4 regions of the Pseudomonas sp. GT1P32 genome follow, and region 1 is predicted to be linked to each of the others. Evidence: predicted binding sites of a transcription regulator. Region 1 holds the regulator's gene; each other region holds the start of a gene.
The links. The regulator sigma-54, encoded in region 1, starts transcription at its own class of promoters, with help from an activator protein. The targets are predictions, from matches to a motif close to ANTGGCATNNANNTTGCTNT.
Positions count from the first base shown of each region.

Region 2: a site for sigma-54 is predicted at 2,691-2,710, ahead of flgB (flagellar basal body rod protein FlgB). Genes of this name have one in related genera too.
Region 3: a site for sigma-54 is predicted at 1,302-1,321, ahead of ACYZUC_RS12310 (flagellar basal body rod protein FlgF). Genes of this name have one in related genera too.
Region 4: a site for sigma-54 is predicted at 2,138-2,157, ahead of glnK (P-II family nitrogen regulator). Genes of this name have one in related genera too.

Region 1 is NZ_CM142704.1:3,435,675-3,441,553, forward strand. It holds gene ACYZUC_RS15840 (KpsF/GutQ family sugar-phosphate isomerase) at 1-141, shown strand, start outside; gene ACYZUC_RS15845 (KdsC family phosphatase) at 141-665, shown strand; gene lptC (LPS export ABC transporter periplasmic protein LptC) at 673-1,245, shown strand; gene lptA (lipopolysaccharide transport periplasmic protein LptA) at 1,232-1,780, shown strand; gene lptB (LPS export ABC transporter ATP-binding protein) at 1,780-2,505, shown strand; gene ACYZUC_RS15865 (RNA polymerase factor sigma-54) at 2,690-4,183, shown strand; gene hpf (ribosome hibernation-promoting factor, HPF/YfiA family) at 4,258-4,566, shown strand; gene ptsN (PTS IIA-like nitrogen regulatory protein PtsN) at 4,579-5,043, shown strand; gene rapZ (RNase adapter RapZ) at 5,046-5,879, shown strand, end outside.
Region 2 is NZ_CM142704.1:6,025,144-6,031,022, reverse strand. It holds gene flgE (flagellar hook protein FlgE) at 1-1,024, opposite strand, end outside; gene flgD (flagellar hook assembly protein FlgD) at 1,056-1,778, opposite strand; gene flgC (flagellar basal body rod protein FlgC) at 1,794-2,237, opposite strand; gene flgB (flagellar basal body rod protein FlgB) at 2,241-2,648, opposite strand; gene cheR (protein-glutamate O-methyltransferase CheR) at 3,944-4,771, opposite strand; gene ACYZUC_RS27620 (chemotaxis protein CheV) at 4,818-5,750, opposite strand; gene flgA (flagellar basal body P-ring formation chaperone FlgA) at 5,832-5,879, shown strand, end outside.
Region 3 is NZ_CM142704.1:2,683,676-2,689,554, reverse strand. It holds gene ACYZUC_RS12315 (sigma-54-dependent transcriptional regulator) at 1-1,064, shown strand, start outside; gene ACYZUC_RS12310 (flagellar basal body rod protein FlgF) at 1,376-2,116, shown strand; gene flgG (flagellar basal-body rod protein FlgG) at 2,162-2,947, shown strand; gene flgH (flagellar basal body L-ring protein FlgH) at 3,000-3,695, shown strand; gene ACYZUC_RS12295 (flagellar basal body P-ring protein FlgI) at 3,723-4,811, shown strand; gene flgJ (flagellar assembly peptidoglycan hydrolase FlgJ) at 4,823-5,879, shown strand, end outside.
Region 4 is NZ_CM142704.1:4,636,429-4,642,307, forward strand. It holds gene ACYZUC_RS21165 (BRO-N domain-containing protein) at 723-1,244, opposite strand; gene ACYZUC_RS21170 (accessory factor UbiK family protein) at 1,685-1,945, opposite strand; gene glnK (P-II family nitrogen regulator) at 2,364-2,702, shown strand; gene ACYZUC_RS21180 (ammonium transporter) at 2,739-4,076, shown strand; gene ACYZUC_RS21185 (secondary thiamine-phosphate synthase enzyme YjbQ) at 4,291-4,716, shown strand; gene sutA (transcriptional regulator SutA) at 4,818-5,141, shown strand; gene ACYZUC_RS21195 (HAD family hydrolase) at 5,334-5,879, opposite strand, start outside.

The DNA.
Region 1 (5,879 bases):
GCCCGCGCCGAAATGCTTGCGGCCGAGGCCCTGAAAATCATGGAAGACCATAAAATCAACGCGCTGGTCGTGGTCGATAGCGAAGACCGCCCGGTCGGCGCCTTGAACATGCACGACTTGCTGCGTGCGGGAGTAATGTAATGAGCACGGACCTGCTGCAACGCGGCAAACAGATCAAACTGGCGGTATTCGACGTCGACGGCGTCCTGACCGACGGACGCCTGTACTTCCTTGAAGACGGCAGCGAATTCAAGACATTCAATACACTCGACGGCCAGGGCATCAAGATGTTGATGGCAGCGGGCGTGCAGACGGCTATCATCAGCGGCCGCAAGACCCCGGTGGTCGAGCGACGAGCGAAGAACCTCGGCATTCCCCACCTTTATCAGGGCCGTGAAGATAAACTGGTGGTGCTTGACGAGCTTCTCGCCCAGCTCAACCTAAGCTACGAACAAGTCGCCTACCTCGGCGACGACCTGCCAGACCTGCCGGTGATTCGCCGCGTTGGCCTGGGTATGGCGGTGGCCAATGCCGCCAGTTTTGTGCGTGAACACGCCCACGGCATCACCCAGGCCCGTGGTGGCGAGGGTGCCGCTCGCGAATTCTGCGAATTGATCCTGCGCGCCCAGGGCCGCCTCGATGCGGCCAACGCCGCGTACCTGTGAGCCAACTATGCTGAGCAAGAAATTTCGCAACTTCCTGATGTTCGGTTGCATCGCAGCGATATTTGCTGCGGTTGGCTACTGGAACATCAGCCCGGAACGCTTCCTCGACAAGCCAGTGGTAACGGTCGATGAAAGCGCGATCGACTACTACGCGATCAACGCGCACAGCGTCCAGTACCTGCCGGATGGCAAACTGCAATACGAAATGACGTCCGACAAGGTTGAACACCTGAAGGCGACCGAAGTGACGCTGTTGACCAACCCGGACCTGAACATGTTCCGCGGCACCGAGTTCCCCTGGCACGTCCAGAGCGAACACGGCGAGGTCAACCCGGACGGCACTCAGGTCGAACTGATTGACTCGGTGCGCATCACGCGCTTCGACGAGAAAAACCGCAAGACCCTGATTACCACCACCCGCATGACCGTGTTCCCGCAACAGCAATATGCGCAGACCGAGCAACCCGTTAGAATCGACGGCGCTGGCGGTGTATCGACTGGCAAGGGAATGAAAGCGTATTTGAAAGAAAGCAGGATACACCTGCTATCGAACGTAAGAGGACAGTATGAGGCTCGTTAAAACTCTCCCTATTTTGCTCGGTCTGAGCGCAGCACTGGGAAGCGTGAGCGCCTGGGCTCTGCCGACCGATAGAGATCAGCCTATCCGCATTCAGGCCGACGACGCCCAACTGGACGACAAGAATGGCGTTGCCACCTATAAAGGTGACGTGATCATCACTCAGGGCTCAATGAAGGTCACCGGCAATACTGTGACCATGACCCGCAAACCTAACGGCGACATCGACGTGGTGACCTCGGTGGGCAACCTCGCCTACTTCGAGCAGATCCAAACCGCTGGTGACACCAAGCCGGTTCAGGGCTGGGGCGTCACCATCCAGTATCACGCCTCGCAAGACCGCGTCGTGCTGATTGATCGCGCCAAAGTTGTCGATAAAGACGGCAACGTCACCCAAGGCGAGAAAATCGTCTACGACACCAACAAAAAGCTTGCCAGCGCAGGCCGAGCCACGGGCACCAATGTGACCGAGTCGCGTCCGCGTATCGACATGGTGATCCAGCCGAAAAAGAAAACCGACGAGCAAAAGGCCCCGTAATGGCAACTCTGAAAGCTCAGCATTTGGCCAAGAGCTACAAGAGCCGTCAGGTCGTGCGCGACGTCAGCCTGTCTATCGACAGCGGTCAGATCGTCGGCCTGCTTGGCCCTAACGGCGCCGGCAAAACCACCTGCTTCTACATGATTGTCGGCCTGGTTCAGGCCGATCAGGGTCGCGTACTGATCGATGATCTGGACGTCAGCCACCAGCCGATGCACGGTCGTGCGAAGGCAGGTATCGGCTATCTTCCGCAAGAAGCGTCGATCTTCCGCAAACTATCGGTCGCCGACAACATCATGGCGATCCTCGAGACCCGCAAGGAACTCGACAAGGCCGGTCGTCGCAAGGAACTGGAAAGCCTGCTGCAGGAATTCCACATCAGCCACATCCGCGACAACCTCGGCATGAGCCTGTCCGGTGGCGAACGCCGCCGTGTGGAAATCGCCCGGGCACTGGCCACCAACCCGAAATTCATCCTCCTCGACGAACCGTTCGCCGGCGTGGACCCGATTTCGGTGGGCGACATCAAACAGATCATCTACCACCTCAAGGCCAAGGGCATTGGCGTGCTGATCACCGACCACAACGTCCGTGAAACGCTGGATATCTGCGAAACCGCCTACATCGTCAACGATGGCCAATTGATCGCCGAAGGTGATTCGGCCACCATCCTGGCCAACGACCTCGTGAAAGAAGTCTATCTGGGCCATGAGTTCCGCCTGTAAGCGCTGAGGTGTCTGGCTGGCTGTCCGAGCGCTTGTCTCGATAAAAAATCAATACTTTTTTATTGTTACAGCGCTCTAGGCAAACGCTACGGTTTCGGGCATATAATTTGCTTATGTTTGGCGCTTCGGCGCCCTGTAGTGGATGGCGCATGTGCGCCGGCGAATAAGGTGTTTAGCCCCTGCCATGAAACCATCGCTAGTCTTGAGAATGGGCCAGCAGCTGACGATGACACCGCAGCTGCAACAGGCCATCCGCCTGCTCCAATTGTCGACCCTGGACCTGCAACAGGAAATCCAGGAGGCCCTGGAGTCCAATCCGATGCTCGAACGCCAGGAAGAAGGCGACGACTTCGATAACGCCGACCCCTTGGCCGACAAAGCCGAACAGCAACCCAACGCCGACGTTTCAGAACCCTCCTATCAGGAAACCGCCCCGACGGTGGACAACCTCGAGGAAGGTGACTGGAACGAGCGCATTCCCAACGAACTGCCCGTCGACACCGCCTGGGAAGACGTCTACCAGACCAGCGCCAGCAGCCTGCCGAGCAACGATGACGACGAGTGGGATTTTACTACCCGTACATCCGCCGGTGAGAGCCTGCAAAGCCACCTGTTGTGGCAACTGAACCTGGCGCCGATGTCCGACACCGATCGCCTGATCGCCGTGACCCTGATCGATTGCATCAACAATCAGGGCTACCTGGACGAAACCCTCGAGGAAATCCTCGAAGCCTTCGATCCGGAACTCGACATCGAACTGGACGAAATCGAAGCCGTCCTGCATCGCATCCAGCAATTCGAACCCGCCGGCATCGGCGCCCGCAACCTGGGTGAATGCCTGCTGCTGCAATTGCGCCAGCTTCCAGCCAAGACACCTTGGCTGGCCGAGGCCAAGCGCCTGGTCACCGATTACATCGACCTGCTCGGCAGCCGCGACTACAGCCAGCTGATGCGCCGCATGAAGCTCAAGGAAGATGAACTGCGCCAGGTGATCGAACTGGTTCAGAGCCTCAACCCGCGCCCTGGCTCGCAGATCGAATCCAGCGAAGCCGAGTACGTCGTCCCCGACGTGATCGTGCGCAAGGACAACGAGCGCTGGCTGGTCGAGCTGAACCAGGAATCGGTGCCACGGTTGCGGGTCAACGCCCAATACGCCGGTTTTGTTCGCCGCGCCGACACCAGTGCCGACAACACCTTCATGCGTAATCAGTTGCAAGAGGCCCGCTGGTTCATCAAGAGCCTGCAAAGCCGCAACGAAACCCTGATGAAAGTTGCCACCCAGATCGTCGAGCATCAGCGCGGTTTTCTGGAATACGGCGACGAAGCGATGAAACCGCTGGTGCTGCATGACATCGCCGAAGCGGTGGGCATGCACGAGTCGACGATTTCCCGCGTAACGACACAAAAATTCATGCATACCCCCCGGGGCATATATGAGCTGAAATACTTTTTCTCCAGCCACGTCAGCACCTCCGAAGGCGGTGAATGCTCGTCCACGGCGATCCGCGCGATCATCAAAAAACTGGTTGCCGCGGAAAATCAGAAAAAGCCGTTGAGTGACAGCAAGATCGCTGGTTTACTGGAGGCACAAGGCATTCAGGTGGCTCGCCGCACCGTCGCCAAGTACCGCGAATCCCTCGGGATCGCGCCTTCGAGCGAACGCAAGCGGTTGATGTAGAGCCACGCCACAGCGTTCCAGTGGTAGATCATCTGGTCTACCGCTTTATGCACTGGCAACGAAGGAGAAGCTGTATGCAAGTCAACATCAGTGGACACCAACTGGAAGTGACCGAACCTCTTCGCACCTACATCGGCGAAAAACTCGAACGGTTAGAGAGGCATTTCGACAAGATCACCAACGTGCAGGTCACGATGACGGTCGAAAAGCTGAAGCAGAAAATCGAAGCCACGCTGCATATTCCCGGCAATGAAGTGGTCGCCAACGCGGAACATACCGATATGTACGCGGCGATCGACGCATTGACCGACAAGCTGGATAAACAACTCAAAAAGCATAAGGAAAAGACCCAGAGCCTCCTCCAGGGCGCGACCGGTCGTTAACACTCCCAACCCATGATCCGACTTGAAAGCATCCTGACCCCCGGCCGTTCCCTCGTGAACGTGCCGGGCGGCAGCAAAAAGAAAGCCCTCGAGCAAATTGCCAACCTGATCGCCCGGGAAGTGCCGGATCTGGAGATGCAAGATGTCTTCGAGGCGTTGATTGCCCGTGAAAAACTCGGTTCGACCGGTTTTGGTAACGGCATCGCTATCCCTCACTGTCGGCTGAAAGGTTGCACCTCGCCCATCAGCGCCTTGATGCACCTGGACGCCCCTATCGATTTCGACGCCATCGACGGTGCTCCGGTTGACCTGCTGTTCGTCTTGCTGGTCCCCGAAGCCGCTACCGATGCGCACCTTGAATTGCTCCGTCAGATCGCCAGCATGCTCGATCGCAAGGAAGTCCGCGATCGCCTGCGTAGCGCCCCGAGCAATGAAGCCTTGTATCAGGTTGTCCTGGACGAGCAAAACGGGCACTAATCATGCGCTTGATCATCGTCAGTGGCCGTTCCGGCTCAGGTAAAAGCACCGCGCTCGATGTTCTCGAGGACAACGGCTATTACTGCATCGACAACCTGCCCGCCGGGTTGTTGCCGGAACTGGCTGAACGCGCGCTGATCCACACCGAACTGGCGCAACCGCTGGTTGCCGTGTCCATTGACGCGCGCAACCTGCCGAGCCACCTGAGCCGGTTTCCGGAACTGCTCGAAGAAGTTCGCAGCCGGCATATCCAGTGCGACGTCCTGTACCTGGACGCCGACGAAGAAACCTTGCTTAAGCGTTTTTCGGAAACTCGCCGTCGTCACCCGCTGAGCAGCGCCAACCGCTCGCTGGCCGAGGCGATCAACGATGAAACCAGCCTTCTGGGGCCGATTGCCGACCTCGCCGATCTCAAGGTCATCACCACCAACCTGAACCTGTACCAGCTGCGCGATACCATCAAGTTGCGCCTGCTGAACCAGCCGGAACCCGGCACAGCGTTTTTGGTGGAGTCGTTCGGATTCAAGCGCGGCATGCCGGTGGACGCCGATCTGGTGTTCGACGTGCGCTGCCTGCCGAACCCCTATTGGAAGCCCGAGCTACGCGATCAGTCCGGGCTTGATGAACCGGTTGCCACATACCTGGCCGCCCAGCCGGACGTCGAAGAGATGTTCCAGGACATTTCCACGTACCTGCTCAAATGGTTGCCGCGCTTTGCCGCCAGCAACCGCGCTTATGTCACCATTGCCATCGGCTGCACCGGCGGGCACCACCGCTCCGTCTATCTGACCGAACGTCTGGGTCAGGCCCTGCAAAAAACCCTGAAGAACGTCCAG
Region 2 (5,879 bases), 2.6 Mb from region 1:
TGCTGAAGTTGGCCAGCATGATACCGCTGCCATCGATGGTCAGGTTGGTGATCTGGCCCGTGGCGTAACCGTTCTGCGAAGGAATCGAACGCGCGGTATCGGCGTTGTACTGCGAGGTTTTGGCCATGGAGATCGTAACGACGCCGGAAGTAGCGCCGTTCGCTGTCCACACGCCATTTTTCACGTCACCGGGAATCCAGCCGGTGACCTTCAGGTCAGGGCTGACGATCGGCGCCGGAACGGCCGGTGTGGTGACCGAAACCAGATTGCCAGAGGTATCGAACACCATGGTCGAAGCGACCGGCAGGTTCAACGGAACCGCGGTAGGACTAGGGTCGGTGCCATTCGGGTTGCGACCATCAATCAGGGTGTAGGTTTTCCAGGTGTTCGCCCCGGTCTTGACCATGTATTGGTCCATGACGTGCTTGTTACCCTGAGTGTCATAAATCGGGGTACTGAACTGTTTGGTGAATGAGGCTTCTTTGGTCGAATCAAACGGGGTGGCAACCTGATCGATAACCGGTGCGGTGGAGTTCAGGTTGATCGTCGACGACACCGTGGAGGTGTTTTTTGGCGCCAGGTTCGAAGTATCGATACGCAGGTCGGTCAACACGCCGTTGATGATCTTGCCGTTGGCGTCCACGCCGTAACCTTGCAGACGCGCAGTGCCGTCGGTGTTGGTGACGTAACCGTCCTTGTCGACCTTGAACGTACCGGCACGGGTGTAGGACATCGAGCCGTTGTCGTTCAGCACGAAGAAGCCGGAACCGTTGATGCCCATGTCCAGCACGTTGCCGGTGTTGTTGACGTCGCCCTGGGTGAACTGCTGGGAAACGTTGGCCAGGCGCACGCCGTTACCAATGGTTTTGCTACCGGAACCCAGCTTGGTCGCCGAGTAAACGTCCGAGAATTCCGCACGGGACGATTTGAAACCGGTGGTCGCGACGTTGGCGATGTTGTTGCCGGTCACGTCCAGTTGTTTGTTGGCTGCATAGAGACCGCTAAGGCCGATATTGAAAGACATATTCCACTCCTTTGTGCCGTGTTAGTCGGCTCTACATACCAATTGTTTGTACTTTGGACAGGGCGATGCTGCCCCCCCCGGCGAGATTGAGCATCAACTCACCGCCGGTCTGGCTGATGGTCACGCTGCTGACAGTTGCCGGCAGGTACGTCACCAGCGAAGTCGCCTTGCCGTCGTAAGTTGCGGTGGCGCCGAAGGTGTACGTACCCGCCTTGGCCACTTCGCCCGCATCGTTCTTGCCGTCCCAGATGAAACTGGTGCTGCCGGCTTTTTGGCTGCCCAAGTCGATGGTGCGGATGACCTTGCCATCGGCGTCGGTAATCTTCACTTTCACCGGATCCACCGACGCCGGAACCGCGATGGTCCCGTTGAAGCTCTTGGAGGTATCGACCACGGCCTTGTCGCTCGGGGCGATGACCGAACGCCCGACCAGCGACGAAGCCTGCAAGGCCTGGGACGAGTTGTAATTGCTGGCCAGGCCACTCACGGTAGTGTTGAGCGTGGTGATGCCTTCCAGGCTGCTGAACTGTGCCAACTGGGCAACGAACTCGCCGTTGTCCTGCGGCTCCAGCGGGTTCTGGTTCTTCAGCTGTGTCACCAGCAACTGCAGGAACGCATCCTTGCCCAAGGCCTTTTTGCCGGTGGCGCTGTTCGTGGCGGACGCCAGGCCATCGGCACTGGTGTTGGTCTTGATCGAAGAGTTGGCCAGGATGTCTTTGAGGCTGATGCCGCTGGTGGTATCGGTAACACTCATCTGAGTCGCCCCTTATCACTGACCGAGGGTCAGGACCTTCTGCATCATGGTTTTGGCGGTGTTCATCATTTCGGCGTTGGTCTGGAACGAACGGCTCGCGGAAATCATGTCGGCCATTTCTTCGACCACGTTGACGTTCGGGTAGTAGACGTAGCCCTTGGCGTCGGCCGCCGGGTGGTTCGGCTCATAGCGCGCTTCCAGATTGCTCTGGTCTTCGACCACGCCCAGCACTTGCACGCCCTGACCGGCTGCTTCCTGGTTCTGGAACAACGAATCGCTGCCGCCGCTCTGCCCGCCCTGGAACATGGTGGCGAACACTGGATGACGTGCGCGATAGGTCTGGTCGATGCTCGACGAGACGGTCTCGGCGTTGGCGATGTTCGAGGCCACGGTGTTCAAGCGCGTGGTTTGCGCACTCATGCCGCTACCGGCAATGTTGAAAACACTGGATAGAGACATGACTTACTCTCCGCGAATGGCTGACATCAGCCCTTTGAATTTGCTGTTGAGCAGGGTGAAGCTGGCCTGGAAGTTGATCGCGTTTTCCGCGTAGTTCGACTGTTCCAGCTGGGCGTCCACGGTGTTCTGGTCAATCGACGGTTGCATCGGCGTGCGATACAGCAGCGACTCGTCGCCATTGCCCATGCCTTCGGCTTCGATATGACGGTTGTTGGTCATGTTCAAGGCGAATGTGCCGCTCTTGGTTTTCTCGTTCTGCTCGGCGAGCACTTTCGAGAAGTCCAGATCCCGAGCCTTGTAGTTCGGGGTGTCGGCGTTGGCGATGTTGTTGGCCAGGACTTCGGCACGCTGGGCGCGGAAGCCCAGGGCTTGTTCGTGGATACCGAGCGCTTTATCGAAGCTGATGCTCATGTCGGGAAACCTTCGGGTGACCTGATTTTTCGTACGATGGATATAGCAAGCGGCGTGCCAATTCAAAAAAGCCCGTAAACCGGGGCTTTGCGGGCAAGGGGCGAAGCGGCAATGCCAGAAAAGCGGCAACGGGTTTCCGCCGTCTGCCGCTTTTCTGCCGCTTTCGGTTTGGGCTCGGGTTGTGACCGGGGTTTGTAGGCATATCCGTTGTTGGGGTAACGGCGGCTATTGGTTTCGCCCTTACGGCGAGTCACTTGGAAAAGCCCCAAGTAACCAAGGGCTCTTGCCCCTTTCGTTCGGTGCCTCGCTAAGGCTCGGCATGCCCTCGCTCCGGTCCTGCTCCGTGGGCCCGCCGCCATCGGCCATCCATGGCCGGGGGCGGCTAACCCGGCATCCATGCCGGGTTGCCCACTGCGCAGAACCTCCACTCGGCCTCTCGAGGGGGCGACTACCGCCACAGCCGCCGAGGCGGCCTGATAGCCGACCTGGCTCATGCGCCGTGCCCGCGCTCCAGCAATGTGATGGCCCCACCAATTTCGGACTTTTACGCATTCCCCCTGTAGGAGCCGGCTTGCTGGCGATAGCGGTGGGTCAGGCAATGAATGTGTTGGCTGGACGGCCGCTATCGCCAGCAAGCCGGCTCCTACAATGGATTGGGTTCACACGATTCAAAATGGTAGGAGCTGGCTTGCCAGCGATGGAGGTCAACGATAACGCAGGCTGTCTGAATGAACGCGTTGCCCCGACGCTTTTCGCCAGCAAGCCGGCTCCTACAATGGATTGAGTTCACACGATTCAAAATGGTAGGAGCTGGCTTGCCAGCGATGGGCGTCAACGATAACGCGAGCTGTCTGAATGAACGCGTTGTCCAAACGCTTTTCGCCGGCAAGCCGGCTCCTACAGGAATCGGCGTACGCTTTTGATTCCCACCACTCATCAGGCCGAGCGTTAGCTCGCCTTCAGCTTTTGATCTGAGCGCCCCCTCGAGAGGCCGAGCGCAGGTTCTGCGCAGTGGGCAACCCGGCATGGATGCCGGGTTAGCCGCGCACGGCCAGGGATGGCCGATCGCGGCGGGCCCACGGAGCAGGACCGGAGCGAGGGCATGCCGAGCCTAGGCGAGGCACCGAACGAAAGGGGCAAGAGCGCTTGGTTACTTGGCGCTTTTCCAAGTGACCCGCTGTAAAAGCGGAACCAATATCAGCCATAACCCCAGAAACGGATATACACACCAAAACAGCAGACAAAAAAAACGGGAGCCCCAAAGGACTCCCGTTTTTCAAACTACCGCCAACCCATCACTTCGCCTGGTAAATGATCCCCGGGCTGCACTGGACCATCTGGTAATGATCCGGCAAACCGTTCAGCGCTTCGGACGCGCCAAGGAACAGATAACCGCCAGGCTTCAACGTGCTGTGGATGCGCAACAGGATGTCTTTCTTCACCTCGGCGGAGAAGTAGATCAGCACGTTGCGGCAGAACACGATGTCGAACTTGCCGAGGCTCGCGTAACTGTCCAGCAGGTTGAACGAGCGAAACTCCACCCGACTCTTAATCGGCGCCTTGATGGCCCAGCGCCCCGGCCCTTTCGGGTCGAAATAACGTTGAAGACGTTCGGGCGACAACCCACGGCCGATGGCCAGGCTGTCGTACTCGCCAGTCTTGCAGTTGGTCAGCATGGTGCCGGACAGGTCAGTGGCAACGATCTGCACACCCATCTTCAACTGGCCCATATTGACCCGCTCGAACTCGTCGATGGACATCGACAGCGAATACGGTTCCTGACCCGACGAGCAGGCCGCCGACCAGATTCGCAAGCGTTGCCCCGGAGCCGCCTTGATCGCTTCGGGCAGTACCTTGTTCTTCAAGACTTCAAACGGATAGGTGTCACGAAACCACAGGGTTTCGTTGGTCGTCATGGCATCGACCACCAACTCGCGCAAACCGCTGCGCGGCTGGGTCTGGATGCGCTGAACCAGCTCACCCAGGGACTTGATGCCTTGCTGTTCCATCAGTTTGTTGAGACGGCTCGAAACCAGGTACTGCTTGTTTTCACCGAGCAAAATGCCACAGGCTTTTTCCAGGAAGACCCGGAATTGTTCGAAATCCAAATTACCCGTAGACAAAGATGCCGCCTCTTAAATCGTGTTAATCACCAGGGGCAAAAGGCCCCTAGCTGATGTCTGCTGCTTTGATCCGGTCAACTACCCGGGATGCCAGGTCATCAGGACGGAATTTGGCGAGGAAGTCATCGGCACCGACTTTCTTGACCATCGCCTGATTGAATACGCCCGACAACGAAGTATGCAGGATGATATGAAGCTTTTGCATGCGAGGGTCGTTGCGGATCTCGGCCGTCAGGGTGTACCCGTCCATCTCCGGCATCTCGATGTCGGAGATCATCATCAGGAACTCTTCTTCCGGCTTCTTACCCTCATCGGCCAGTTTGCGCAGGTATTCCAGCGCTTGCCGTCCGTCGTTCAACGCCACCACTTCGACGCCGACCGTTTGCAGGCAGCGCGTGACCTGCTTGCGCGCCACCGACGAGTCATCGACCGTCAGCACCCGCAACGACAACGCCTTGTGCTGGGTCTCGACATCGACCACGCCGACGGAAATCGCTTCCGGTGTCGGCGCCACTTCCGCCAGGATCTTCTCGACGTCGATGATTTCGACTAACTGATTGTCGACCCGAGTCACAGCCGTCAGGTAATGATCGCGTCCGGTGCCCTTGGGAGGCGGATGAATCTCCTCCCAGTTCATGTTGACGATGCGTTCCACCGAGCGCACCAGGAAACCCTGGGTCTTGGTGTTGTACTCCGTGATGATCACGAACGGATTGCTTTGATCTTTAAGCGCCCCCGAACCGGTCGCCATTGCCAGATCAAGGATCGGAATGGTCGCCCCCCGGATATTTGCCACACCGCACACGACAGGACTGGACTTGGGCATCAGGGTCAGCTTGGGGCATTGCAGCACCTCGCGAACCTTGAACACGTTGATCCCGTAAAGCTGCTGGCCGTCGAGACGGAACAACAACAGCTCCAGGCGATTCTGCCCTACCAGTTGCGTGCGCTGGTTTACCGAATCCATTACACCAGCCATGCCCAGACTCCTACACCAACGCTAAGTGTGTTGCGACGCACATTCATCACTAAACGGCACGGCGCTTGCTTTTTAACTCTTATGAACACAGAACCGACATTTTTCCGACGCCTGACATCACCTATCCGC
Region 3 (5,879 bases), 750 kb from region 1:
TGCAATCGGAGCATGACGACAGCGAGGCCATGGCCGGTGCGGTGCTGACCCTGCATCGAGCCGACCGGGTAGGGGAGCGCATCTACAACGTGCGCAAACAGGAGCTGCGCGGGTTCGACAGCATCTTCCAAAGCTCGAAAGTGATGGCGGCGGTGGTACGTGAAGCCCGGCGCATGGCGCCGCTGGATGCGCCGCTATTGATAGAAGGCGAAACCGGCACCGGCAAGGAATTGCTGGCGCGTGCCTGCCACTTGGCGAGCCCGCGGGGACAGTCGCCACTGATGGCGCTTAATTGCGCCGGCCTGCCGGAGTCCATGGCCGAGACTGAACTGTTCGGTTACGGCCCCGGTGCGTTCGAAGGCGCCCGTGCCGAAGGCAAGCTCGGGCTGTTGGAGCTGACGGCGGGCGGTACGCTGTTTCTCGATGGCGTGGGTGAAATGAGCCCGCGCTTGCAGGTGAAATTACTCAGATTCCTGCAGGACGGTTGCTTCCGTCGTGTAGGCAGTGATGAAGAGGTTTACCTCGATGTGCGAGTGATCTGTGCCACGCAGGTCGACCTGTCGGAGTTGTGCGCTCGTGGCGAGTTTCGCCAGGATTTGTATCACCGCTTGAACGTGCTTTCGCTGCATATCCCGCCACTGCGCGAATGCCTGGATGGTTTGACGCCGTTGGTGGAGCACTTCCTTGATCAGGCCAGCCGGCAGATCGGTTGTGCGCTGCCGAAACTGGCGCCGGCGGCCATGGAGCGGCTCAGTCACTACCATTGGCCGGGCAACGTCCGGCAGTTGGAAAACGTGTTGTTCCAGGCGGTTTCGTTGTGCGAAGGCGGGACGGTCAAGGCTGAACATATTCGCCTGCCGGATTATGGCGTGCGTCAGCCGCTTGGCGATTTCTCGCTTGAGGGCGGGCTGGATGACATTGTCGGGCGGTTCGAGAAAGCGGTGCTGGAGCGTTTGTATTCGGAGCACCCGAGCAGTCGGCAGTTGGGCAAGCGGCTCGGTGTATCTCACACCACCATTGCCAACAAGTTGCGGGAGTATGAAGTCGGCAAGACCGAGTCCTAGCTGACTTTTGCGGTGTTTGTGCCTGCCTCTTCGCGAGCAGGCTCACTCCTACAGGGGATTGCATTCCAAATGTAGGAGTGAGCCTGCTCGCGATGAGGCCTGCGCAGCCAGCGCCGAGGTCAAGCCTTGCCACTTACCGGCATAACACCGCCGGTTTTTCGTCTTTGACACATTCCCTGATTTCCCCCTGAACGCCCCAAGTCCTTTGTTTGCCGGGCTCCGCGCCGCCAGAAAAAAGTTGGTCTGCAAATTGCTTATCGCTCAGCAGTACAGCGGTGGGCGGCAAACGTCCGGCATGCAGAGGAAAGAGTGTGGACAAGTACCTTTATGTGGCAATGACCGGCGCCAGCCAGAATGCACTGGCGCAGAAGGCTCATGCGAACAACCTGGCGAACATCTCCACCAACGGCTTCCAGAAAGACCTGGAGCAGGCGCGTTCGATGCCGGTGTTCGGTGACAGCTTTCCGGCGCGTGCGTTTGCGATGTCCGAACGTCCGGCCACCGACTTCTCCTCGGGCTCTCTGGTACAAACCGGTCGCGACCTCGACGTCGCGGTACAGGGCAACGGCTGGATCGCGGTGCAGAACCCCGACGGCGGTGAAAGCTACGTGCGCACCGGCAGCCTGAACGTTGACGCCCTGGGCGTGTTGCGGGCCGGCAACGGCATGCCGGTGATGGGCAATGGCGGGCCGATTTCCGTGCCGCCCGAGCAGCAAATCGAAGTGGGTGAAGACGGCACCGTCAGCATTCGTGCGATGGGCGAAGGCCCTCGTGTGATGGCTGAAGTCGACCGCATCAAGCTGGTCAACCCGGATTTCAAGAACATGACCAAAGGCCTGGACGGTTCGATCCACACCAAGGACGGCAAGCCGGCGCAAGCCGATGCCAACGTCAAGCTGGTGTCCGGGTTCCTGGAGTCGAGCAACGTCAATGCCGTGGAAGAGATGACCTCGGTACTGGCGCTGGCCAAGCAGTTCGAGCTGCACATCAAGATGATGAACACCGCCAAAGACGACGACCAGGCCATGGCTCGGGTCTTGCAGATCAGCTAATTATCAGAACGTCGCGCCGTAAAACAGGCGCACGAGGAGAATCGAATGCTTCCGGCTCTATGGGTTGCCAAAACAGGTCTGTCCGCCCAGGACACCAACCTGACCACCATTTCCAACAACCTGGCGAACGTGTCGACCACGGGTTTCAAACGTGATCGCGCCGAGTTCCAGGACCTGCTGTACCAGATCAAACGCCAGCCAGGCGCCCAGTCGACCCAGGACAGCGAACTGCCGTCGGGTCTGCAAATTGGTACCGGTGTGCGCATTGTCGGCACTCAGAAAAACTTCAACGCCGGTAGCCTGCAAACCACCGAGCAGCCGTTGGACATGGCCATCGACGGTCGCGGTTTCTTCCAGATTCTGCAGCCGGACGGCACCACGTCCTACACCCGTGACGGTACGTTCCACCTCGATTCCAACGGTCAGATCGTCAACGCCAGTGGTTTCGCCCTGGAGCCGGCCATTGTCATCCCGAACGATGCCCAGACCTTCACGGTCGGTCGTGACGGCACCGTGTCCATCACCATTGCCGGCAACCCGGCATCCCAGGTGATCGGCAACCTGCAAACCGCCGACTTCATCAACCCGGCCGGCCTGCAAGCCGTGGGTAACAACCTGTTCCTGGAAACCGCCGCCAGCGGCGCGCCGCAAGTTGGCACGCCAGGCCTGGCCGGTTTCGGTACCACGCTGCAGAACACCCTGGAAACCTCCAACGTCAGCACCGTTGAGGAGATGGTCAACATGATCACCACCCAGCGCGCTTACGAGATGAACTCCAAGGTGATCTCCACCGCCGACCAGATGCTCTCGTTCGTAACGCAGAATCTGTAATCAAGTCTATGAGGCGGTCATGAGGCCGCCTGCAACACCGTGAGGTAGGGTCATGAATCGCTTTGTATCTGTCCTGGCACTGATTGGCGTCGCCGCGCTGGCGGGTTGCGTCGGTCCGACGCCCAAGCCCAATGACCCTTACTACGCCCCGGTGTTGCCGCGTACGCCATTGCCGGCTGCCGCGAACAACGGCTCGATCTACCAGGCCGGTTTCGAACAGAACCTGTACAGCGACCGCAAGGCGTTCCGGGTCGGTGACATCATCACCATCACCCTGAACGAAAAAACCCAGGCCAGTAAAAACGCCAACTCGCAAGTGGCCAAGAACAGCAAGGCCGGCATCGGTCTGACGTCGCTGTTCGGTGTGGTGCCCAACACTAACAGCCCATTCAGTGACAATGATCTGTCACTGAATGCGAGTTACAGCGGCGACCGCGCGACCAAGGGCGACAGCAAGGCCGGGCAGGGCAACAGCCTGACCGGTTCGATCACCGTGACCGTCGCCGACGTTTTGCCCAACGGCATCATTGCCGTGCGCGGCGAGAAGTGGATGACCCTCAATACCGGTGATGAACTGGTACGGATCGCCGGCCTGGTCCGGGCCGATGACATCGCGACCGACAACACGGTTTCGTCAACGCGCATCGCCGATGCACGCATCACCTATTCGGGCACCGGTTCGTTTGCCGATGCGAGTCAGCCAGGCTGGTTCGACCGTTTCTTCCTCAGCCCGCTGTTCCCTTTCTAGGTGGTCACGTTGAATTTCAAACACCTGATGGTGGCTGCGTTCCTGATGTCCGCAGCCTTTGGTGCTCAGGCCGAGCGGCTGAAGGATATCGCCAGTATTTCCGGCGTACGTTCCAACCAATTGATCGGCTACGGCCTGGTGGTCGGGCTTAACGGTACCGGCGACCAGACGACGCAGACACCGTTCACCCTGCAAACCTTCAACAACATGCTCTCGCAGTTCGGCATCAAGGTGCCGGCCGGTTCGGGCAACGTGCAGTTGAAGAACGTCGCGGCGGTATCGATCAGTGCCGACTTGCCTGCCTTCGCCAAACCGGGTCAGCAGGTGGACATTACCGTGTCCTCCATCGGTAACTCCAAGAGCCTGCGTGGCGGCACCTTGCTGCTGACGCCGCTCAAGGGTATCGACGGCAACGTTTATGCAGTCGCCCAGGGCAACCTGGTGGTCGGCGGTTTTGATGCTGAAGGTCGCGACGGTTCGAAGATCACCGTCAACGTTCCGTCGGCCGGTCGCATCCCTGGTGGTGCGTCGGTCGAGCGTTCGGTGCCGAGCGGTTTCAATCAGGGCAACAGCCTGACGTTGAACCTCAACCGTTCCGACTTCACCACCGCCAAGCGCATCGTCGACAAGATCAACGACATGCTCGGCCCTGGCGTTGCCCAGGCCATCGACGGCGGTTCGATTCGCGTCAGTGCGCCGCTGGATCCGAGCCAGCGCGTCGACTATCTGTCGATCATCGAGAACCTTGAAGTCGATCCGGGTCAGGCGGTGGCGAAAGTCATCATCAACTCCCGCACCGGCACCATCGTGATCGGCCAGAACGTCAAAGTGTCCCCGGCCGCCGTGACTCACGGCAGCCTGACCGTGACCATCACCGAAGACCCGATCGTCAGCCAGCCCGGCCCTCTGTCCAATGGTCAGACCGCTGTTGTGCCGCGCTCGCGGGTCAACGCCCAGCAGGAAGCCAAGCCGATGTTCAAGTTCGGCCCGGGCACCACTCTCGACGAGATCGTGCGTGCGGTGAACCAGGTCGGCGCGGCGCCAGGTGACTTGATGGCAATCCTTGAAGCACTGAAACAGGCCGGCGCGTTGCAAGCCGACCTGATCGTGATCTGAGGCCGGCGACCATGGATATGCACAAGAGTGGTCTGGTCAGCAGCGCCGATTCGGGGTCCTATTCGGACCTCAATCGCCTGAACCAGCTCAAGGTCGGCGACAAGAACAGTGATCAAAACTTGCGCAAAGTGGCGCAGGAATTCGAGTCGCTGTTCCTCGGTGAAATGCTCAAGTCCATGCGCAAGGCGACCGACACGCTGGCTGAGGGCAATCCGCTCAACACGCCGGCGGCCAAGCAGTACCAGGAAATGTACGACCAGCAGTTGGCCGTTTCCATGTCCCGCGAGGGTGGCGGTATTGGTCTGGCGGACGTGCTGATGCGCCAGATGTCGAAGAACAAGCCACTGGCGCCGGGCGAAGCGGCAACGCTGTCGGCGGCCAAGCAGGAAGCGGCAAAAGCGGCGGCGCAGACGCCGGTGGCGGCGGGCACGGTCGGGACCAACGGGCCGCTGTCGCGAGTCAATGGCCAGCGTCCGTTGTGGGCTTCGCGCTCGATCAGCGCTCCACAGGCGGCAGGCGAGGGCGCACATCGCAACGACATGGCGCTGATCAATCAGCGGCGCCTGGCGTTGCCACCGAAACTGGCTGACCGCTTGCTGGCGGGCCTGGTGCCTTCGGCGACGACGGCCGCCGCGCCGCTCAATAACACTCGATTGGCAGAGCGCAACACACCGACCGGTTCGGGGCCTTTGTTCAACGGAGACTGGCTGGCGACTGCGCAAGCATCAGCGAATGGCGGCTTGCAGATTCATGGTCGTGCCATTGCTCAGATACCGTTGGCACCGGCGAAAAAAGCCTTCAGTTCTGCCGACCAGTTCGTCAACACCATGTTGCCGATGGCCAAGGAAGCCGCCGAGCGCATCGGCGTCGATCCGCGTTACCTGGTGGCCCAGGCGGCGCTGGAAACCGGCTGGGGCAAATCGGTCATGCGCGCGCAGGATGGCAGCAGTAGCCACAACCTGTTCGGCATCAAGGCCGGCAGCAGCTGGAAGGGCGATTCGGCGCGGGCGATCACCAGCGAATTCAGAAATGGTGCGATGGTCAAGGAGACGGCCGAGTTCCGTTCCT
Region 4 (5,879 bases), 1.2 Mb from region 1:
AGACAAGGCGGTTGGTTTTGTCAAAAATGAATCCAAGTTTTTGATAGTAGGAGATGACACCCGGGTCGGGTTCTTGTACCTCAATCTCATCGCAACCCAGCATCCGTGCATAAAATTCGCTAGCCCGTAATGCAATTGGAGCGATCCAGCCCCGCAAAGGGTGGGTGTTTCTTGTATGCCCCTGCAACAGTACTATTTTTATGCAGACAGTACTTTCACGCGGAGTCGCATAGCACAAGCCACAGAGCTCTTCTTCATACCAGATGGCTAAATCCAGTCCCCTTGCATCCTTTCGCTTCCAATCCGGGATGCATTCCCACGGGTACGGGATTGCCTCTTGCCACAGATGACAGGAGCTGATTGCAGCCGCGGTGATTGGATCGAGCCTGAGTGCTGAGACGTTGATTCCCGCGGCACGAACGTCAGGATCATAGGACATTGCTTCGTAAGTGAGATTTCGAGCATCAGACTTGAATATCTGATTGCGGAGTTCTGTGCCTTTTCCCTTTCTTCTCATCGCGTTTGTACTATTGAGATCGAGGCGAAGAAGTTAACGGACGCGGGCGTGGTCACGTAATCAGGCGCAGGAGTTGGCTAATGTAGGACCGTACTGAGATGAATGAAGGACGTCAGAAGCACAGCGGGTGAAATTGGGTTTGGTTATGGAAAAGGACTACGTCTGCCGAGCAGCAAACGTAGTCAATAGACGGCGCAAATGGGTGTTAAAGCGATTGCAGCATCCGCGAAGCTCTCTTCCACCAAGGCGCATTGACCGCACGGTTTGACTCATCCCGGTCAGGTAGAACGTGCGGAACATCCTGCAACCGAATCCACGGCTGGTTATTCCAGTGCAGCAAACTCAGTGACATTTCCGGCCAGTTCAGCAGGCTCAGGATCGGCCGTTCGATAGATATGGGTTGCTGGGCATCCCTTAGGGCTGGCACTACGTCGTGGGTCAGCCATTCGCGCAGGGCTCGGTGTTCGGGGCAGTAGTGGTAGATCAGTAGTGCGTAGACGCCGGATTCGCTGATCAATAGCGTGTTTTCGATGCTGCCGTTGATGAGCATTCGTGCGGACTGGCGCTGGTCGGGGTCGAGTTTGCGGACGGCGCGGTCGTCGAGGTAGAGGCGCAGGAAGCGGCCGAGATCGCGGGCGCTGAACCAGGGTTGGTTTTGGAGGAGGAGGGCGTGGAGGTGGAGTTTGTGGCGGGTGAAGACGTGGGGGATCAGATAGTTTTCGTCCATCGTGCAGTTCTCGGGATCAAATGAAGAAAACTGCCTCTGATCGTCGCCAAACGAAAAGGGTGGCAGCCATGCGCGGGTTGGCGAACCGGTGACGCCCGAGAACCGGCAGACCCGAAGGTCTCCCACGCATAGCCGCCATAATTCGAGATGGGAATAAGTTCCTCGGTCGAATGTGGTCGCGGTGCGTCGGGGTCTTCCGGGTCGCCAAACCCAGAGCTGAATATTCAGCTGGGGATGAGCTTAGAGGCCGGATACTTGGCGACGCAATCGGACGGCGGTGGTTTTGTTGTAGGACGTTGCCGGGATTTTTGCGGGGCTGGAAATCAAAGGATCGCAGCCTGCGGCAGCTCCTACAGATGAATCTGAAGGTCGTGCCGACCTTCAATCGCGAGCAGGCTCGCTCCCACAGGGGATTGGGTTTTTACAGTGGGTTTTGCGTGTTATTCGGTTGGGGGATTGAGCTTTGCTTCCAGCTCGGCAACCTTCGCTTCCAGGCTTTCCAAGCGTGCCCGCGTGCGTGCCAGCACGACCATCTGACTATCAAACTCTTCCCGGCTCACCAGGTCCAGTTTGCTGAAGCCGCTTTGCAGCAACGCTTTGAACTGGCTTTCGATTTCGCTTTTCGGCAGTGGGGTGTCGCCGCTGAAGAGGCGGGAGGCGGTGCCGGTCAAGGCGTCGAGGAAATCTTTGGGCGCGAGCATGGGAAAGGTCCTGGAAACAATGGCGGGCAGTGTATCACGCAGTGTCTATAGTCAATCCCGACCGCAGGGGTGCACGCTTTTCGCGCATGCGGACGGACGGCGCCGCACCGTTGTTGTGCGTAACGCGTCCGGTGTTGCAGCGATGTGGTGGGCATCTACGGCCAAGGGCTTGAAAACTGAGGGTTTTGTGGAGATGGCAAGCTTTCTGCTTAGACGGTAGTGACCCATGCACTGATGCAGTCGATGTGACGAATGCAGTGCGCCAAGCGAAACGGGGGAAGAGTTTCGTGAGGAGCGGTTAGCTGGCGTCGGACGGGCAGGTAAGGCCGACGATGCGTTACAAAGCCAGGCACTGCGCTTAGACTTGAGCCGGGTTTGTTTTCCTGGGGCAAGTCCACCAATTCGGGAGAGAGTTTTCATGAAGCTAGTCACTGCCATCATCAAGCCGTTCAAGTTGGACGACGTGCGCGAATCGCTGTCCGAGATCGGCGTGCAGGGCATTACCGTTACCGAAGTCAAAGGCTTCGGGCGGCAGAAGGGTCACACCGAGCTGTATCGCGGCGCGGAATACGTGGTCGATTTCCTGCCCAAGGTGAAGATCGATGTCGCCATTGACGACAAGGATCTTGATCGGGTTATCGAGGCGATAACCAAGGCTGCCAATACCGGCAAGATCGGTGACGGCAAGATCTTCGTGGTCAATCTGGAACAGGCGATTCGCATCCGTACCGGCGAAACCGATACCGACGCGATTTAAGCCGCCACAAACCCCAACGCCCCAGGAGAAAACAATATGACTCTGCGTAAATTCGCAGGGCTAGGAGCCCTGTTGTCCCTCGTAATGCCCAGCCTGGCCATGGCGGCAGACGAAGTGGCGGCCCCAGTCCTCAATTCCGGCGATACCGCCTGGATGCTGACCTCGACAGCCCTCGTGCTGTTCATGACCATTCCCGGCCTCGCGCTGTTCTACGGCGGCATGGTTCGCTCCAAAAACATTCTTTCCGTGATGATGCAGTGCTTCGCCATTACCGGTCTGATCAGCGTCCTGTGGGTCATTTATGGCTACAGCATCGCGTTCGACACCACCGGCATGGAACAGGGCGTCGTCAACTTCAACTCCTTCTTCGGCGGCATGGGCAAGGCTTTCCTCGCCGGTGTCACCCCCGCCAGCCTGACGGGTCCTGCGGCGTTGTTCCCTGAGGCGGTGTTCATCACCTTCCAGATGACGTTCGCCATCATCACCCCTGCGCTGATCGTCGGTGCCTTCGCTGAGCGGATGAAGTTCTCCGCGATGCTGATCTTCATGGGCATCTGGTTCACTCTGGTTTATGCACCGATCGCGCACATGGTCTGGTCCGGCAACGGCGGCCTGATGTGGGACTGGGGCGTGCTCGATTTCGCTGGCGGCACCGTGGTGCACATCAACGCCGGTGTGGCCGGTCTGGTGGCGTGCATCGTGCTCGGCAAGCGTAAAGGCTTCCCGACCACCCCGATGGCACCGCACAACCTCGGTTACACCCTGATGGGCGCCGCCATGCTGTGGGTCGGCTGGTTCGGCTTCAACGCCGGTTCCGCCGCAGCGGCCAACGGCACTGCCGGCATGGCGATGCTGGTTACCCAGATCGCAACCGCCGCCGCCGCACTGGGCTGGATGTTTGCCGAGTGGATCACTCACGGCAAGCCAAGTGCACTGGGTATCGCCTCTGGTGTGGTCGCCGGTCTGGTTGCAATCACCCCGGCCGCTGGCACCGTGGGCCCGATGGGCGCGCTGGTGATCGGTCTGGCAGCAGGCGTGGTGTGCTTCTTCTGCGCCACCACCCTGAAACGCAAACTCGGTTATGACGATTCCCTGGACGCCTTCGGTGTGCACGGTATCGGCGGTATCCTCGGCGCGATCCTGACCGGTGTGTTCGCCGCTCCGTCGCTGGGTGGCTTCGGCACCGTCACCGACATCGCCGCACAAGTCTGGATTCAGTGCAAAGGCGTGGGCTTCACGGTGATCTACACCGCAATTGTCACCTACATCATTCTCAAGGTACTGGACGCTGTCATGGGTCTGCGTATCACCGAAGAAGAAGAGGCTGTCGGCATCGATCTGGCGCTTCACAACGAACGCGGCTACAACTTGTAAGACGCGCATAAAAAAACTTGCCCGGCTTGCCGGGCATTTTTTTGTCTGGAGTTTGTCAGTGTGGGGACTGCTGAAAGGTTTTTTCGTACACGTTTAGTGGTGTTTACGGCGGGCGTTTTTCTGCGGCCAATGGCTTACATGATTGAAGGAATATTAGGGCCTTTGTTTTTTCCCAGAGCGCGCTAGAATGCGCCCCGAACGTGCGGAGAACTGTATGTGGCAACAGACTCTGATTACCCTGCGGGCGAGGCCCCGGGGCTTTCATCTGGTAACGGACGAGTTACTCGCCGGCCTGCCTGAACTCAAGGCGTGTCGGGTCGGTCTGTTGCATTTGTGGCTGCAGCATACCTCGGCGTCGTTGACCATCAACGAGAACGCCGATCCGGCGGTACGTCGCGACTTCGAACGATTTTTCAATCGTCTGATCCCACAAGGAACAGACGGCTATGAGCATAACGACGAAGGCCTGGACGACCTCCCGGCGCACTTCAAGGCCAGCGTGCTTGGCTGTCAGCTCAGTTTGCCGATTTCGGCGGGCCGACTGGCGTTAGGGACCTGGCAAGGCGTTTATCTGGGCGAGCACCGTGATTTTGGCGGTGCCCGTAAAGTCCTCGCCACCGTGCACGGTGAAGAGGCATGAGCCGCTGGTCACCAGCGGTTATTGAATTTTTCCGGCAGCCTTCGACAGAGGGCAAAGCTGGGCTATAACTAATCTGCTTTTCGCAAGTCATGAGGTAGAACATGAGCGACGATGATCTGGAAAACGACGACCTCGAAGTAGGCGACGACGACGAAACCGAAGAAGGTCTGGAAGCAGCGGCGGAAGACGTCGCTGAAGACGATGGCGGTGAAACGCCCGTTCCGACCGCCAAAGGCAAAGCCAAGGCAGCGGTATCGGTCGATGAGCTGCCGAGCGTCGAAGCAAAAAACAAGGAACGCGATGCCTTGGCCAAGGCCATGGAAGAGTTCCTGGCCAAGGGCGGCAAGGTGCAGGAAGTGGAGGCCAATGTGGTCGCCGATCCTCCCAAGAAGCCTGACAACAAGTACGGCAGCCGGCCTATCTAAGCGTCTGCCCTTGCTTGCTGAAAAAGCCCGCCGTCGCTGCGGGCTTTTTCATGGGCGGAGAAAAATTCTGAAGCCCGGAGCAATCCCTTGTAGGAGCCGGCTTGCTGGCGAAAGATTTTGAAATGTGTGCTGTTCTGCAGGACGCCATCGCCAGCAAGCCGGCTCCTACAGGGTTTGGCGGTGTTGGTTGTTTTACACAGAGCCAGAGTTCCACCGCGCCAACAACGCCGGCAGCTCGGTCAGGCTGCGAATCTCGGCGTCCGGTGCTTTCTGCGCTTCCCACAATTTGCCTTGCGGGTTAAACCAGATCGCCCGCAACCCCGCCTGCTGCGCCCCGGCAATGTCATCGCCCGGATGGTCGCCGATATGCACCGCCGTCGCGGCCGTTGCGCCGCCACGCTTCAGCGCCTCATGAAACAGGCGTGCGTCCGGTTTGGCGATGCCGATGTCTTCGGCGCACAGCGCAAACTTGAAGTAGTCGGCCAGCCCTAAACGGCGCACATCGGCATTGCCGTTGGTGACGACGCCGAGTGCATAGTGTTTGGCCAGCGTCTCCAGTGTCGGCTCGACTTCCGGGAAGATTTCCAGTTGATGCCGGGCATGCAGAAACACTTCAAAGCTCTGATCGGCCAGGTCTGACGCCTGATCATGGCCGTAACCGGCCTCTTCCAGCGCATGAAAAAGCACCCGACGACGCAAGGCACTGATTCGATGCTTGAGGCCCGGTTCGCTGCCCAG